DNA from 3 places in the Acinetobacter sp. 1207_04 genome. Region 3 is predicted to be linked to each of the others. Evidence: predicted binding sites of a transcription regulator. Region 3 holds the regulator's gene; each other region holds the start of a gene.
What was found. The regulator PhoB, encoded in region 3, activates phosphate uptake and scavenging genes when phosphate is short. The targets are predictions, from matches to a motif close to TGTCATNAANCTGTCATAA.
Positions count from the first base shown of each region.

Region 1: FW754_RS03980 (inorganic phosphate transporter) is a predicted target of PhoB. The motif match lies at 2,612-2,630, and genes of this name have one in related genera.
Region 2: FW754_RS10630 (porin) is a predicted target of PhoB. The motif match lies at 2,036-2,054, and genes of this name have one in related genera.

Region 1 covers NZ_VXCQ01000003.1:97,178-103,136, forward strand. Annotated here, with positions in the region: gene metH (methionine synthase) at 1-2,137, opposite strand, end outside; gene FW754_RS03980 (inorganic phosphate transporter) at 2,677-4,299, shown strand; gene FW754_RS03985 (hypothetical protein) at 4,378-5,931, opposite strand.
Region 2 covers NZ_VXCQ01000010.1:63,435-69,393, reverse strand. Annotated here, with positions in the region: gene FW754_RS10640 (serine hydrolase domain-containing protein) at 1-344, shown strand, start outside; gene FW754_RS10635 (hypothetical protein) at 395-736, shown strand; gene FW754_RS10630 (porin) at 828-1,907, opposite strand; gene FW754_RS10625 (HIT family protein) at 2,164-2,577, opposite strand; gene FW754_RS10620 (YARHG domain-containing protein) at 2,610-2,876, opposite strand; gene FW754_RS10615 (NAD(P)-dependent oxidoreductase) at 3,024-3,899, opposite strand; gene FW754_RS10610 (alpha/beta fold hydrolase) at 3,972-5,063, opposite strand; gene FW754_RS10605 (O-succinylhomoserine sulfhydrylase) at 5,204-5,959, shown strand, end outside.
Region 3 covers NZ_VXCQ01000005.1:149,033-154,991, reverse strand. Annotated here, with positions in the region: gene phoR (phosphate regulon sensor histidine kinase PhoR) at 83-1,441, opposite strand; gene phoB (phosphate regulon transcriptional regulator PhoB) at 1,467-2,177, opposite strand; gene FW754_RS06285 (TetR/AcrR family transcriptional regulator) at 2,410-3,105, opposite strand; gene FW754_RS06280 (SDR family NAD(P)-dependent oxidoreductase) at 3,302-4,147, shown strand; gene FW754_RS06275 (TauD/TfdA dioxygenase family protein) at 4,352-5,290, shown strand; gene FW754_RS06270 (Crp/Fnr family transcriptional regulator) at 5,414-5,959, shown strand, end outside.

The sequences.
Region 1 (5,959 bases), on a different contig from region 3:
TACCTGAACCAAACAAGTCACCGACCACATTCATGCCGTCCATGAGTGGGCCTTCAATCACATCAAGCGGACGAACTGATTTTAAACGTGCTTCTTCAGTATCTTCATCAATATAGGTGGTGATACCTTTGACTAGCGCATGCTCAAGACGTTTTTCGACAGGAAGTTCACGCCATTCCAAGTTTTCGACTTGTTTTTGTGCGACACCTTGACCACGATATTTTTCTGCAACTTCAAGCAATTTTTCGGTGGCATCATGTTGGCTTTCACCTTGATTCTGATTCAGAATCACATCTTCAACGGCAGCTTTGAGTTCAGGATCAATATCATCATAAATCGCCATTTGACCTGCGTTGACAATACCCATCGTCATGCCTTGTTGAATGGCATGGTAAAGGAACACAGAGTGAATCGCTTCACGTACAGGCTCATTACCACGGAATGAGAACGATACGTTAGACACACCGCCTGAAATCATTGCATGTGGAAGATTTTGTTTAATCCAGCCTGTTGCTTCAATAAAATCAACAGCATAGTTGTTATGTTCTTCAATCCCTGTTGCTACTGCAAATACGTTTGGATCGAAAATAATATCTTCAGCAGGAAAACCAACTTCATTGACCAATACATCATAAGAACGCTTACAAATTTCACGTTTACGTGCAGCAGTATCCGCCTGACCAGTTTCATCAAATGCCATGACAATAATTGCAGCACCGTACTGACGGCACAAACGTGCTTTTGCAACAAACTCGTCATAACCTTCTTTTAAGGAAATCGAGTTTACAACTGCTTTACCTTGTACGCATTTCAAGCCTGCTTCAATGATTTCCCATTTAGATGAGTCAATCATGATTGGCACTTTGGAAATTTCAGGTTCAGATGCGATCAAATTCAGAAAATGCACCATCGCACCTTGCGAATCGAGCATGCCTTCATCCATGTTGATGTCGATGATTTGCGCACCTGCAACCACTTGTTGCAAGGCAACATCGAGTGCTTCGGCAAAATTTTCTTCACGAATCAAACGGAGGAATTTTTTAGAACCTGTCACGTTAGTACGTTCACCGACATTCACAAACAAAGAATCGTCAGTAATGTTAAACGGCTCTAAACCACTTAAACGACAAGCAGGCTTGGTTTCAGGCACTTGGCGTGGCTTGATGTCTTTTACGGCATTGTAAATGGCACGAATATGGTCAGGGGTTGTACCACAACAACCGCCTGTAATGTTGATCAGACCGCTTTCAGCAAATTCTTTTAAGAATGCAGCTGTTTCTTCAGGAGTTTCATCATAACCACCAAAAGCGTTTGGTAAACCTGCATTTGGATGTGCTGAAACAAAAGTATCGGCAACGTCAGAAATCGTTTTGACATGCGGACGCATTGCATCTGCACCTAAGGCACAGTTAAAACCAATCGACAATAAATCGCCATGACGTACTGAGTTCCAGAACGCTTCCGCAGTTTGACCTGTCAGTGTACGACCTGATGCATCGGTAATCGTACCCGAAATCATCAAAGGCAATTCACGACCTAATTGATTAAAAACTTCTTTAACGGCAAAAATTGCCGCTTTACAGTTCAGTGTATCGAATACTGTTTCAATGAGTAGAATGTCCACACCACCTTCAATGAGGGCGTGTGCAGCCTCAATATAGTTTTCTTTTAATTCATCAAAGGTAATGTTACGGAACGCAGGATCATTCACATTCGGTGAAATTGAACAAGTACGTGACGTAGGACCGAGTACACCTGCAACAAAACGTGGTTTGTCAGGTGTTGAATATTTTTCACAAGCTGCTTTAGCAATACGTGCAGCTTCAAAGTTAATCTCATGGACAAATTCTTCCATGTGATAGTCAGACATTGAAACTTTTGTACCATTGAATGAGTTGGTTTCAATGATGTCTGCACCTGCATCGAGGTAAGCTTCATGAATGCCTTGAATAATTTGCGGTTGAGTCAGTACTAAAAGGTCATTGTTACCTTTCAAGTCAGATGCCCAATCGGCAAAACGCTCACCACGGTAATCGGCTTCCTCCAATTTATGGCGTTGAATCATGGTTCCCATTGCACCATCAATGATTAGGATACGTTGGGTCAGAAGCTCTTTTAAGGTGGTCAATGTTGACATTCAAAACTCTCAGCAGGTTTTTTAAACGTGCAATATATTAGCAGATAGTCTATATGATTACTGCAAAAGCGAATCTCAAGGCTAATTTATTGATGGAAATCTGTGATTTGATACATGAGCTTTGTTGATATACACAAAAAAATCAATTTTTGATTAAAATCAATACATAAAGCAGGTTTAAAGATAAAAAATAATGGATATGTAAATATTTTAGTTTGTCTAAGATCGTGAGTGTTTTTTCATCAATTTGTCATAAATTTCTTGGATGATGTGATGGTGAAATAACGAAAAAGACATTTTTCTTTAAATATTACAAATTTTATTTCAGGATTAGAAATGCTTAAACATCGGATTTTTTAATGTTTTATATTGACTAAGTTTATGTTTTTTATTTTTATTTTTATTTTTAGGTGAGTGGGTGTGTTAAGTGAAGCGCTTATATTTTTGAAATATGAGCGTTATATAAGTCATGTTTGTCATATAATTGTCATAATTAAATTGAACAATAAGGGGATTTTATTATCCTCTTTTACGTCTGCATGAATTCAAATTTACCTCCCGTTTCTGATTCGGCACAAACGTCAACAGCACAAAAGTCGACGAATGTTCATGTGCCAACACCAAAATTTTTTATGCCGGTGTTTTTGACGATTATTATTGCGACGCTTATTTATATTGCAATTCAGGTCAATACTGACCTGAGTCATGTACCTGCGCTGAGCATGTACTCTGTTATTTTATTGGCAACAGCACTTTTCATTGCACTCGGTTTTGAGTTTGTAAATGGTTTCCATGATACAGCCAACGCTGTAGCAACGGTGATTTATACTAACGCCTTACCTGCACCTGTTGCAGTGATGTGGGCAGGTTTCTGTAACTTCTTGGGAGTTATGGTTGCAAGTGGTGCTGTCGCTTACGGGATTATTGCTTTACTACCTGTTGAATTGATTATGAATGTCGGTTCAGGTGCAGGTTTTGCGATGGTTTTTGCCATGCTCATAGCAGCGATTCTGTGGAACTTAGGGACTTGGTTCTTAGGGATTCCGGCATCAAGCTCACATACTTTAATCGGTTCGATTTTAGGTGTAGGCATCATGAACTGGATTTTACATTCGGGGAGTGGCGCTTCAGGCGTTGATATGGATCAAGTTGCAAAAGTGGGTAAAGCATTGCTGTTTTCTCCTCTTATTGGTTTTGCCTTTGCAGCAGTTGTTTTCTTATTGGTTAAGAAAATATTTAAGAAACAAGTTGAATTGTTCCAACCACCTGAAGGTAATAAGCCACCACCACCATTGATCCGCGCCATTCTTATCTTTACCTGTACGGGGGTAAGTTTTGCACATGGCTCAAATGATGGTCAAAAAGGTATGGGCTTAATCATGTTGATTTTGATTGGTTGTGTACCTTTGGCATATTCTTTAAATAAAAGTTTAGACCAAACACATTTACAATCATTTTCACAATTATCAAGTCAGACCGCGTCAGCAATCTATGTACAACATGATGATATTTCGGATGCGCAAGCACGTGATACGATTACTAAATACGTTCAAACTAAAGAATTAACACCGCAAGTTATACCTGCATTGGCAAGTTTAACGGATCACTTGGGTGAACGTGTCAGCAAGTTTGGTAGTTTGAACAATTTACCTGAAGCGGAAGTTTCTGCTTTACGTAATGATATGTACTTGAGCTCGACTGCATTTAAACGTTTGGAGAAAGCTGAGCAATTGCCAAAAATGGATGCAACACAAACCAAAGTGGTGAAAGACTATCGTAAAAATTTAGATTCATTTTTACAATACATTCCAACTTGGGTAAAAGTTGCAGTGGCATTGGCATTGGGTCTAGGCACAATGGTTGGTTGGAAGCGTATTGTGGTGACTGTGGGTGAGCGTATTGGTAAACATCACATGACTTATGGTCAGGGCATGTCTGCTGAATTGGTTGCAATGACGACAATTGCAGCAGCAGATGGTTTTGGCTTACCAGTATCAACCACACACGTTTTAAACTCGGCTGTTGCAGGTACCATGGTTGCCAATAAATCTGGTTTAAACTTTGCGACAGTGAAAACTATTCTTTCAGCTTGGATTTTCACATTACCTGCAACAATCTGTTTATCAGGTGGATTGTTTTGGTTATTCTTACAATTTGTCTAATCTGAAATAATTAAATAAGAAATTTAAAAATGCTGCCAAAAGGCAGCATTTTTTTTAGCAAATAGAACATGCTCAAACTTATGATTTTTTCACTTTAGACCATACTTTATCTAATGGTAGCTTATTGGCAGCAAAACCATAAATAGCAGCAAAGGGCAGTGCAGTACGTGCAAGATAAGCCACACGCCATAAGCCCCCATGATTTGCACCGTCCATCATCAGTTGAAGTGGATGTTCAAGATCATTTTCAGGATGTGATAATGCTTTAGGATTACGTAAGTCGTGAATCCATAACGCAGCCATAATGGCATTGGTCGTTTCAGGATCAAAAGCTTCAACATCAAATAAACGTGCGCCATTAAATGCTGCTTTCAGCAGTGGATTTTTGGTCACTGAATAAGTCGTTGTCGATGGTGCAATATTGATACATACCTTTTGACCTTGATGACGAGCTAAAGTTGCACGCCATTGTTGTAGTCGTTTTGCTAAGGCGTAGTTTGGACCTTGTTCTACGACCATACAGTCTGCGACACCATAGGCTTGTCCATTATCGGAAGAAATCAACGTTTTTTGATGATTTTGGAAAAAATGTTTGAGTGAGATGGTTGAAATGCCTTTACTAAAGAGTTTTTCAAAACTTGAACGTCGCTTAAATTTCTCACCCGAAGCTTCAATCACTTCTTTAGGCACAGCATAAATGTCTGTTGGTGTACACATATACATGAGTGATGAGTCAGGCTTTTGCTGACTGACATAGCTCATAATACTGTCCATTGCCATAGAAACACGAACGTGTTTTTCACCATCTAGGTATGCAATTGCAGCAAGGTTTAGTTTATGTGGATTCTGCGCTAACCAATGTCCAATTTCAGGAATTTGGGTCAGTAAATTTACCCCTAACTTTTGTGTCAGTTCATTTTGTGATGTATTTACTGAAATATCTTCTAAGCTTGGCGCATGAAGTGTGGCATTGCCATTTTCAATAATCTTGAGGATTTTTGTCCATACTCGTTCATTAGGTAAATCTACGGCAATAATATTGGCTTTCCATTTTGCAAGCCAACTCAGAGGTCCTGCTTCCGATGCAGCACCAAACAGAACCATGGTTTTTTCAGATAAGTCGAACCATTCAGGATGAGCAATCACTTTACGTAAAGCATCGGCATGACTTTCTTCAACAATACCTGCATCTTGCCAAAATGTAATTTGATCAAGTAAAGCCTGACCTTGTAGTTTTTGTCCACGATAGGGTACATACCATTCGGGTTTTGCAGTACTTTTACCTTGAATTGTCACGGTATACAGTTTTTGAATGTCAGCGACATCCATAACATCTTTCAATAAATACTTTTTCCCATCACGATAAAAATCAAAACTATGCTGTGCTTTGTGTAAGCCTTGGGTAGCAATGTGAATGGGATTTTGAGTTGAGCGAATACCATGTTCAACCAGTGCTTTAAAATAATGGGGGTAATTTTTTCGCCAATTTTTATCTTCTAATACGGCTTGAGCATTGGCATGATCGACCAAAGACAGTGCTTCGGAAAGAATGGATTGACCTGTTTTGGAACTGCTCGATTTGCCTGTATGTGGGTCAAGTGGAAAGTGTAATCCATCTAATATTTTGGACATGCGAAAAACCCCAGTTTTTTTTAAATTA
Region 2 (5,959 bases), on a different contig from region 3:
ACGGTGGGGAGTGGCAAGGGGAACAACTCATACAACCGCACGTATTTTCAGAGTTGAGTAAGATTCAAAGTATCCGCCGTGACCGTGTGATGCCAATTCCAATGAAATGGCGTTTGGGTTATCACCGTGTGATTAGTATGGGGAAACGAGCCAAACAAGGTTTTGGGCATATTGGCTATAACGGTTCAGGTGCATGGTGTGATCCACAGCGTCAATTAAGTTTTGCTTATACGCATAACTTTATGACAGGTTCAATTACAGGGGATTATCGTTTGTGGGGTTTAACACAGGAAACGTTACGTTGTGCAGATGCAGTAATTAAAGGACATAAAGGTTGGTTTTAATCACCGATTGAATCTTTTACAATGCATTTTTAAATTTTGATGATATTGCGATGAGTTTTCAATTAATCAAGCTCGACATTCAGGCAGATAGCAATATTGCCTGTCCACATTGCCAACAAAATATTATCAATTGGGCAGAAGAGCAGTATGTACAGCCGTGCCCACATACCTTATTTGTTGCATTTGATTTAGGTTTTGAATATATATCGGATGCTTATGAATCGACTATGCAACGCTCGGTTGATGATGTTCACGCACATGATATTCAAATCAATATATTGGAAGATTTAAAACAAGCAACTTATTCGGATTATGTGGTTTATCAGTCAGATTTAGGTGCTGCAGACATGTCGCGTTATATTGGTATTTCAGCAACAGCGATTGATGTTTAATTCATTTTTGAGTTATTTTTGAGTTATTAGCTGAATATAAAAAAGGAACTTACTTATGGTGAGTTCCTTTTTTTTGAATGGAATGGTTGATTTAGAAATTGTATTCCATACCTAAACCAAACACCGTTTTCTTGTCATCATCAGTTTGCCAATCGCGTTTTTGTTGTGCAACTACACCGTAGAAACGCGCTTGTTTGTTAAAGTTATAGTCAACACCAAGACCATATTGGTCAATGGTACGGTCGCCACCTGACCATTGTGTTTCAGCAGATTGATATTGACCTTTTACTGTCCAAGGTGTTTCTGGAATGGTGTAACCAGCAGAAATCAACCAAGCTTTTTCTTCGAGTGTAGCAACGCGAGTATCAAGTTTTGCAGCTGTAAGGGCATCTGCAGAAGGAGAGTTAGAAGGCTCTGCAAATTGATATAATGCGCCGAAAACTAGACCTTTTGCACCAATTGTACTTAAATCAACGGAACCCGTGATACGGTAAGCATCCGATTCAATATCTTTTAAACTCAGGGCATTATATGCACCTGCAACTGCAAAATTACCTGCTAGACCAGCCGCAATACCATAGTCTTTATTTTCATAGGTTAACGATGTAGAAACACCATTAATGCTGTCACGTTCTTTGCTTGAGTATACTGAGTTATTATTCTCACCCATTTGTGCTTGAACGTTAAATTGTAAACCTGGAACGATGAGGTTTTTATCAGTTTCAAAACCGACAACGTTTTTTAAACGTTCTTCGCCATACATGGTTTTGGTGATATCAAGATTAGTGTCATCATTGAAAATATCTTGATATTTACCAGCAGAGGTCTTGAAATATGAGTCATATTGACCTGCTTTTACTGTACCAATATCTTTAAATTTTAAGCCAAGGAAGCGGTTACGTGCACTGAGGTCTGTATCAGAACCAGAACCATCCGTAGAAATAGCCCATTCTGCTTGATAGACCACACCGACATTATCAGTCAGCTTTTCTTCGCCTTTGATCCCAATACGGGAAGCATTTGAATTTAATTGAGTTTCATCTGTGCCTTTGTAGTCTTTATTGTCTACTTGGTTTAAAGATACGTTGAGCTTACCGTAGATGGTTGGCGCTGCTTGCGCTGCGTTTAAGCCTAGTGATGCGATTGTTGCAGCGAGTAGCATTTTTTTCATTCAAAATTCTCCAAAACATGTTCAAAACGGCATTTATTTATTTCGCTTTTTATGGTGTTGATCAGCAGGTGGGTACTGACTAACGTGCATGCAGTATCTGCAAACAGTGTTACTAAAAAGTGAAAGTTCAATGACAGTTTGATGACGCTGATTGCATGGAAGATTTTTTAAACTTTAAAATAAAAAGACGTTTGATGATTTTTGAACATAAAAAATGAGGCATTGAGCCTCATTTTTTATGAATCAGATAAGGTACTTAGAGCGCTGCTTTAATTTTCTCTGCAAGCGATGCAATTTTCTCTTGATCACCCATTTGAGCTGCATGGCGTCCCAACTCGTGAATCGAAGAAGGGATTAAGTGGAAATGAACATGCGGAACAGTTTGACCCGCCGCAACACCTGATAATTGCATCAGGACAATACCTTTTGCATCAAGTGCAGTCTCCATAGCCTTCGCAACCTTCTGTACAATTTGAATGGTATATGCTGCTGCCTCAGGGGTAAGGTCAAGTAATGTAACCGCAGGTAATTTGGGAATCACCAAAGTATGACCTTCGGCTTGAGGCATAATATCCATAAATGCCAAAACTTGATCATCTTCATAGACCTTGATTGCAGGAAGTTCACCACGAAGAATACGGGCAAAAATATTCTGATCATCGTATGACATGTTTTTTCCTTAAAAGTTGAATTGTGCTGTAATTATTTACAGTTCAATTCTTTCTGACGTTCCTTGATCGCGTCAAGTCGTTGTTGCTCTTTTTCAGAAAATTTTGGTTTGCTTGTAAAGCAATTATCATTGCCGTACTTAGCTTTAGCCTCTGGGTCTTTAAAACAAAAACCTTTTGCTGCATAAATGACATTTGAGTCATCTTGTAATTTCTTACATTCTTGTGCTGCATCCGCAGCATAGACTGAACTGGCACATAAAGTTGCCATGCTTAGTAATGCAATTGAAATTTTTTTCATGAGTTTCCCTCAAAACTGACATATTACATTGTCTCATCTTATTATAAGGATGATTCTTCTGAATACAATGGTGAAAAATTATCCTTATGTTGTTTTGATGAGTTTTATAGATATAAGTAAGATAATTCCATACTTAAAGTTCTAAGATTATGATTCTAAAATAATATTATTCCAAGATTCATAAAGTTTGACTGCTGTAGAAAAATCACTGTCAGGTTCGGCAAGTGCATTCGCAGATTGGATTAAACTGTAAGTTAAGCCCGTCACAGGTGCAGATAAACGTGCTTCACGAATCAAGTCAATCGCAATACCTGTATCTTTAGCGAGAAGTGGTAGAGCAAATGTCAAGGGGAAACTGCGGTTTAAAATGCGCTGTGGTAATGCAGATTCGGTCACGCCACTTTTACCGCTTGAAGCATTAATACAGTCGAGTGCTTCATTAAGATTTACGCCGTGTGCTTTGAGTGTGGTAAAGCCCTCGGCTGCTGCGCATAAATGAATTGCCATCATCATATTATTGACAGCTTTGACTGCAAAACCTGCACCTGCATCACCCACACGTTTAATTAATTTACCCATCGTGTGCATAGCAGGAAGTGCTTGGTTAAATGCATCTTGATGACCACCCACCATAAAAGTGAGGGTTGCGTTTTCAGCACCAATGGTTTGTCCACTGACTGGTGCATCAAGGAACTGCACCTGTTGTGTTGCGAGTGTTGTTTGTAGTTTTTTGGCAGATTCGGGTACGCCACTTGTGCAGTCGACCCAAATAGAGCCTGCTTTTAGCTTGAGAGGCTGAATCAAATCTTCAACATCCTGACTCGTTGGTAAGCAAGAAAAAATAATGTCGGCTTGTACTGCTTGCTCTAGTTTTACCGCAATGGTGCCAAACTGTTCAGCATGTTGCTCAGCTTTGCTAAAATTTCGATTCCATACATAAACACTATCGAAATGTTGAGGTAAGTGCGTAGCCATACGCCAACCCATAGCGCCTAGACCAATAAATGCAACTGTTTGCGTCATGACATCACCCGAATCAGGAATTAAAATTATTTAAATAAATCATCAGCGCAATTTAAACTGAGAAGTGATTGTTTAAATTGGACTTGATCGTTTCGATAGCCACGTTGAGAGTGTTGGCCAAAATTCATCAGCGCTTTTCTGATTCGACATCAGACCCAAGTGTCCACCAGGGATGAGAGTAAACGTGACATCTTGGCTATTTGTCAATTGGACTAAGGGTTGAACAGAAGCTACAGTGACCATTTGATCACCTTTACCAGCCCCAATCATAAGTGAACAATCAATTTTATTGAGCTCAATTATGGTTTTACCGAGTGTGATTTTTCCATCTTTGAGTGGATTTTGTAGCCAAACATTAAATAGCATATCTTGGTTTACACCACCTGGGTAATCAATCATATGATTGAGAAAATGTCCAAGTGTGGCGTGTTCAATTAAGGTTTTTTGATCATCCAAATTTTGCAATAGGTTCTTGTGACCATCATACCAACCTTTAGGGTCTAAAACTTTAAAACCAATCGCATTGATAATACCAGGGGTATGCAAGAATGTTCGAGGAATACCACCGTTATAAAGTGTGTGTTTAAGTTTTTGATTATATGCTAAATACGCATTGATTTTACGGTATAAACGTCCAATACCACCAGATTTATAACTATCGATAGGGCTACCTAAAACAATAAGATTTTTAATATAACTCGGTTGATGGAGTGCGGTATAAAGCAATACAAAAATACCCGCCATACTCCAACCATGAAGTGAAATTTGCTCACTTTTAGAATGATTGCGAATGTGTTCGATGCAGTATGGAATTGATGTTTTAATAAAATCGAGGAAGGTTAAGTTACGGTCATTGTAGGTGAGTTTTCCCCAATCGATCAGGTAGACATCAAAGCCTTGTTCAGAAAAATATTTGACCAATGAGCGATACGGATAAAGGTCATAGATCGCCATACTAATTGCAAGAGGTGCAACAAAAACTAAAGGTTCTTTATATTTTTTATTTGCTGATGCGTAGTAGCGTACACGTGTTTGATGACGTTCTGCAATCACTTCATAAGGTGTACTTTGTGATAAAACTAATGATTTTCCATTGAAAATTCGAGTCGACAAATTTTTAATTTTTGCCTTACGTTCCTGAAATTTACTTTTGAGTTGTTCCATAATGAATTTTGAACTCAGATGAGTGGAAGTTTGTTCGAAGTCTAAGCGATAATTTACGTTTTTACCTTGACCTTAAATACATTAGACGCTCAAAATATTGGCAATAATTTACAAAGGCAGTTTTCGGACTGAGTTTAGAGATGAGCCAACACGACGAAATTGAATATCAACTGGATACTTTAGCCATTCGTACGGGGCATGATCGCACTTTCGAGGGTGAGCATAGTGAACCTATTTTCTTGACCTCTTCTTTTGTCTGTGAAAATGCTGCCGATGCCGCTGCTAAATTTTCAGGTGAAATCGCAGGAAATACCTATTCACGCTATACCAATCCAACGGTGCAGGCTTTCGAAAAACGCTTAGCTATATTGGATGGTGCAGAACGTGCCGTTGCAACTAGTTCAGGTATGGCGGCTGTGCATGCGATCTGTTTGGCTTACCTTAAAGCCGGTGATCATGTTGTGTGTTCACGTGCTGTATTTGGTTCGATTATTTCACTCTTTGAAAAATATGTTGTGAAATTTGGTGTTGACGTTACATTTGTTGAATTAGAAAATTTGGATGCTTGGAAACAAGCAGTCCGTCCAAATACAAAATTACTTTTTATTGAAACCCCATCAAATCCATTGGCACAAGTGGGTGATATGCAAGCAATTGCAGATATTGCTCATGCTAATGATGCATTATTTGCAGTTGATAATACATTCTGTACATCTATTTTACAGCAACCAATTAAATTTGGTGCGGACTTGATTATCTACTCATCAACTAAATATATTGATGGTCAAGGTCGTGCTTTAGGTGGTGCGGTTGTTGGTAAAGATAAACTTGTAGAAGAAATTAATGGTGTGATTCGCACACTTGGTAATTCTATGAGTCCGTTTAACGCTTGGATT
Region 3 (5,959 bases):
TGCTGAGAATAGATTAAAAAAATCCCGCAAAATTTTAGCGGGATTTTTTATTAACTATATGATATTTATTTTTTAAATTTTGTTATTCGTGCATATATAAACGTTCTTTGGGAAAAACCACACGGAAAGTTGAACCTTTGTTTTCTTCAGAATCAATTTCCAAATAAGCATTGTGTTGCATTAGAACGTGTTTCACAATTGCGAGCCCTAAGCCTGTTCCACCTGTTTGACGACTACGTGCGCTATCGACACGATAAAAACGCTCAGTCAATCGTGGTAAATGTTTAGGATCAATACCGATGCCAGTATCTTCTACTGTAAAGTAGCCATGCTCACCATCATCATGCCATCCGATTGTCACTGTACCGCCTTTAGGCGTGTATTTAATCGCATTACTGATCAGATTGCTAAACGCACTTGCAAGCTCAATATCCGAACCAATTAAGTCACAATGGCTGTCAATATCCAAATTGAGCGTATGTCCATAATCAACATTGTATGCTTGTGCATCATCAAACAATTGATTCATTAAGCTTGGCATTTCAATGATTTGGTTTTTGGCAATTTGTTTATTACCTTCCAAGCGAGAAAGTAACAGTAAATCATTGACCAAAGCATTCATACGCCGTGTTTGAGACTGCATTTGCTCAAATGCACGTTTCCAACGCGGGTTTAAATCTTCTTGATCGGTGAATGTTTCAATATAACCACTCAGTACAGTGAGTGGTGTGCGTAGTTCATGGGAAATATTGTCCACAAAGTCTTTACGCATTTGCTCAAGATTATGCATGCGTGTCACATCGTAGGCTACGACAAGGCGACTTTCACTGCCAAAACGAGTTAATTTAATTTGTACATAATGTTCATCAAACACGGATGATTTGATTTTAATGCCATCAGGTGATTGGTCAATATTGTTGAAATATTCAATAAAAATGGGTTGGCGAATAATGGTCAAAATATTGCGACCACGATCAATCGGTTGAATGCCGAGGAGTTTTTCCGCAGCAGGATTCCACCATTCAATTTGATGAAGTTCATCCGTCAGAACAACAGCTTCAGCAAGTGCAACTAAGGATGATTGCGCACGGTCAATGAGTCCGACCATTTCAGCTTGTACAATTCGTTCCTGACGCTGCGCTCGATATACATTGAACAGTAAAGCGCCCCAAATCCCGTTTAAATTGGGTGGAGAATCATAAGGGCGGTTGGAAATCCAATCATTGACTAAATATAACGAATGCAATTGGATGGTAAAAAAGACTACAAATGCGAGGCTAATACAGATCCAAAAATACCCAGCACCTAATCCAATAAAACAGGCAATGACCAGTAAAAAGACCAGTAATTTTAAGTCCTGTTTTGCAAATGCCCATAAGCTACTATAACGAAACTTTTTATATTCATTTGCAAGATCAGGGACGGGGTAGGGTTCATACATAAAACAAAAAATTACCTGAAAAATGTTAGCCTAAAGCGACATCGGCACGGGTCGAAAAACGGTAACCTGTGCCACGAACGGTCTGAACATAACGGTCTGCTGCAAAAGGTTCAAGCACTTTACGCAAACGACGAATATGAACATCAATGGTACGGTCTTCAATATACACATTGCCACCCCATACTTGGTCGAGCAATTGAGCACGAGTATAGGCACGTTCAGGATGGGTCATAAAAAAGGCAAGTAGACGGTATTCGGTTGGTCCCATCTCTAAAATATGATCACTAAAGCTGACACGTTGGCTGACAGGATCAAGAATCAATCCATTGGCATCAATGGTTTTTTCACCGCTAAGCGCATTGGCACGGCGTAGTACCGCTTTTATACGTGACACCAATTCACGGGTTGAAAATGGTTTGGTCATGTAGTCATCTGCACCTGCATCAAGACCTTGTACTTTATGGTCTTCTTCACCACGTGCAGTCAGCATGATCACAGGGATTTCTGCTAGATTTTCATCACGTTTAAGGCGACGACACAAGTCTACACCACTGACACCACCAGGCATCATCCAATCTAGCAGAATCAGAGATGGACGTTGATCGACAATCATTTGATGCGCTTGTTTTGCATCTTCAGCTTGTAAACACTGAAATCCAGCCATATCCAATGAGGTATGGATCATTTCCCTGATCGGAAGTTCGTCATCGACGATTAAAATATAGTCATCTTTCACAACGCAATACCCTATTAATGAAACGGTTGACCGTTTTTATTTATGACAGGCTTATTACAAGGTTTAATTGTGACAGTATCATTGCAAAAAAAATCATATCTGCATTTTTTAGCAAAGATTTGTGACAATTTTTTTACATCATCAATATAATCATATATTTATTAGATCAATAAAAAATACTTATTGATCTAATTTTTTTTGGAAAAAATACCTATTTTGTAAATTTTTTCAATTATTTACTCGAAAATGTATTTAATAATGACAAAAATACGGTTTCACATGCCATGACGACATCTTCAAGGGATTGTTTAAACCCTCCCATAACCCAGCGTACTGCAATTTGGGTGACATAGCCATTCAGTCCTGTGGCAACCCATGAAATCTCTTGTTCAGAACGAGAAATATTGGGCATCATCAAACTTACAAAAGCATGAATCATACGATCAAATTGAGTCATCGTTTCATGAATAGTCGCTTGGTTATGCAGTTCTTGAACGAGCATAGCATCGATATAAATAATACGTGCAGTGCGTGGATCATCTTTGAGCATTTTAAAGAGTGAGGTTAAACCTGAATGCACCATTTTTTCAGGATTAGGCGAGGCTTTCATTACGCCTGTAAGCAGTGTTTTTTGCATTTGATCAATCAATTTGAGAAAAATAGTTTGAAACAAATCTTCACTGCGTTTAAAGGATTCATAAAAATAGCGTTCAGTTAGCTTCGCTTCTATACAAATATCTTTAACAGTTACCGAAAAAAAGCCATGTGTGCCGTAGGCTTCAATGCCCGCTTCAATGAGTTTTTCACGACGTGCTTGTTTACGCTCAGTGAGTGACATGCCTTTAAACTGACGTTCTTTAATGATTTTTTTGACAGGTTTTGCCTGTGCGTCAGGGTGTATCTCTGTATTTGAGTCTACGTATGTCATAAGAATAGAAGCCAAGTTAACCGTGCAAAAGTGGATTTTACCAATAAACAGCATTGAAGCCGATGAATATATTTATATCGTTTTTGGGTATGAATCATCAGTATTGTATATTGACAATATGTATTGTCAAATTTATAGTAATAAACACGTACTACGCAGCTTCAAAATCTGTGTGGTTGACTAAAAAGGACAAAAAATGAAAAATTTTAAAAACAAAGTTGCGGCAATCACAGGTGCGGGCTCAGGTATGGGACAGCAGCTTGCTGTACTCTTGGCGAAAGCAGGCTGTCATGTATCGCTTAGTGATGTAAATGAAAAGGGTTTAGCTGAAACTGTAGAATTGGTGAAACCTTATAATGTTCGTGTAACGTCTAAAAAAGTCAATGTTGCTAAACTTGAAGAAGTGCGTACTTGGGCTGAAGAAACAGTACAAAATCATGGTTCTGTGAATATGATTTTTAACAATGCTGGTGTTGCATTGGGCTCAACAGTTGAAGGTTCAAATTATGAAGACCTTGAATGGATCATGGGTATTAACTACTGGGGCGTAGTGTACGGTACAAAAGAATTTCTTCCGTATTTGAAAAAAACAGGTGAAGGTCACATCATCAATACCTCAAGTTTATTTGGATTAACCGCTCAGCCAACTCAATCTGCATATAACTCAACTAAGTTTGCGGTGCGTGGTTTTACTGAATCTTTGCGTCAAGAATTAGACATTGAAAATAGTGGTGTGAGTGCGCTTAGTGTACATCCAGGAGGTATTCGTACCAATATTGCCAATGATGCACGTATGAGTGATAGCATCAAATCAATGGGCATGAATCCTGAAAAATCGGCTAAAGCATTCAATAAATTATTGCGTATGCCTGCTGAAGAAGCAGCACAACAAATTTTAGATGCAGTGTTGAAAAACAAACGTCGTTTGTTGATTGGTAATGATGCGAAAACACTCGATCTTATTCAACGTGTTTTACCAACGGGTTACCAACGTATTACTGCAATGGCAACCAAGTTAAGTAAAAGATTAGAGCCTAAATAATTTATATGTAATTAATTTTTTAAAATAAAAAACTCGCTTAAGCGGGTTTTTTTGTACTTATATTCTTTTTAATTTTTTCTTTATCAGAAATGCAGAAAAAAAATGTCAATTTTTTGACAGATTTGCATAAACAGATTCTTCATTATCAAATCATGGATATGCACTTTGACGCATAGAAGCAAAATGACAATTGAGGAATAAAAAATGAGTTATAACTATCAACACATTATAGTAAAACCGATTGGTGGGCGTATTGGCGCTGAAATTTCAGGAGTAGATTTATCATCGAATCTTGTTGAGGATGTGGTCAATGAAATCAATCAAGCGCTTTTACAATATAAAACGATTTTTTTTAAAGGTCAGCATCAGCTAGATGACATTGGACAAGAAGCCTTCGCTGCTCGTCTAGGGACACCATTGAATCACCCAACGGTACCCACTAAAAAGGGTTCAAACCATATTTTAGAATTGGACTCTCGTGGTGGTCGTGCAGATACGTGGCATACCGATATTACTTTTATTGAAAATTATCCTAAAGCTTCAATTTTACGTAGCGTCATTGCCCCTGAAGTCGGTGGTGATACGGTTTGGGCAAATACGACAGCTGCGTATGAACATTTACCTGAATCACTTAAAGTACTTGCTGATTCTTTAAGGGCAGTGCATAGCAATAGTTATGACTATGCAGCATCAGCAAGTATCACCACGGAACAACGTGAAAAATATCGTGAAATTTTCACAGCAACTGAGTATGAAACAGAGCATCCTTTGGTGCGTGTGCATCCTGAAACAGGTGAAAAAACTTTATTGTTAGGGCATTTCTTTAAAAGTTTTGTAGGCTATAACTCGACAGATTCACGTAAATTATTTGATTTATTTCAGAGTCATATTTTAAAACTTGAAAATATTGTACGTTGGCGTTGGGAAGCAGGTGATGTTGCTATTTGGGATAACCGTGCGACACAACATCGTGCTATCAATGATTATGGCGATCAACATCGTGTGGTGCGCCGTGTGACTTTAGAAGGTGATATTCCTGTAGGTGCTGACGGTCAACCGAGTAAAGCATTAAAGCAAGAGGTGAAACGTGATATTTCACATTTAAATTATGGTGAAGAAAGTTTTTATGAAAAAGTTTCGTAAAGTATATTCTTTATAAACAATATTTAAGGCTTTGCATAAAAATAGATATTTTATGAATAATAAATGATTCGAGTAATTTCCATATTCCATCTAATATTATATTGATAAATATAAGGTGGATTTATGGAATTTTATGATTTTTCATTAAATGATAATGTATGTGTTTTAAGGAATGTCTTTAAAAATATATCTAATAATCGATTGGATAATATAATAACCAAGTCGTATACTAAAAAACATCAAAAAGGAGAATTAATATTAAGTAAGGAAAATTGCACAGATGCGTTGTATATCCTGATTGATGGAATTATTCAAATTGGCTATTTAAGCCCATTGGGGCGTTTTCATGCCTTTAATTATTATTCAGAACAGAACGTCATTAATCTATTGCCTTGTTTAAATCAGCAAAAAATTGATTACGATTATTATGCTTTTAATCAAGTTCGAGTTTTGGTTGTTCCTCGTCATATTATTCAGAACGAATTAAATAATAACAATATCTTATATCAAGATGTATTGCAGATACTCTCACAAAGGATGTATGCACTATTGCATGAAATTAAATTTTCACAGGTGGCAAATTTGCATCAAAAAGTTTGTCATGTCTTATGGAAACTTGTACAGCAGTATGGTGTTTCACATCCAGATGGTTTGGAAATAAAGCTCAAA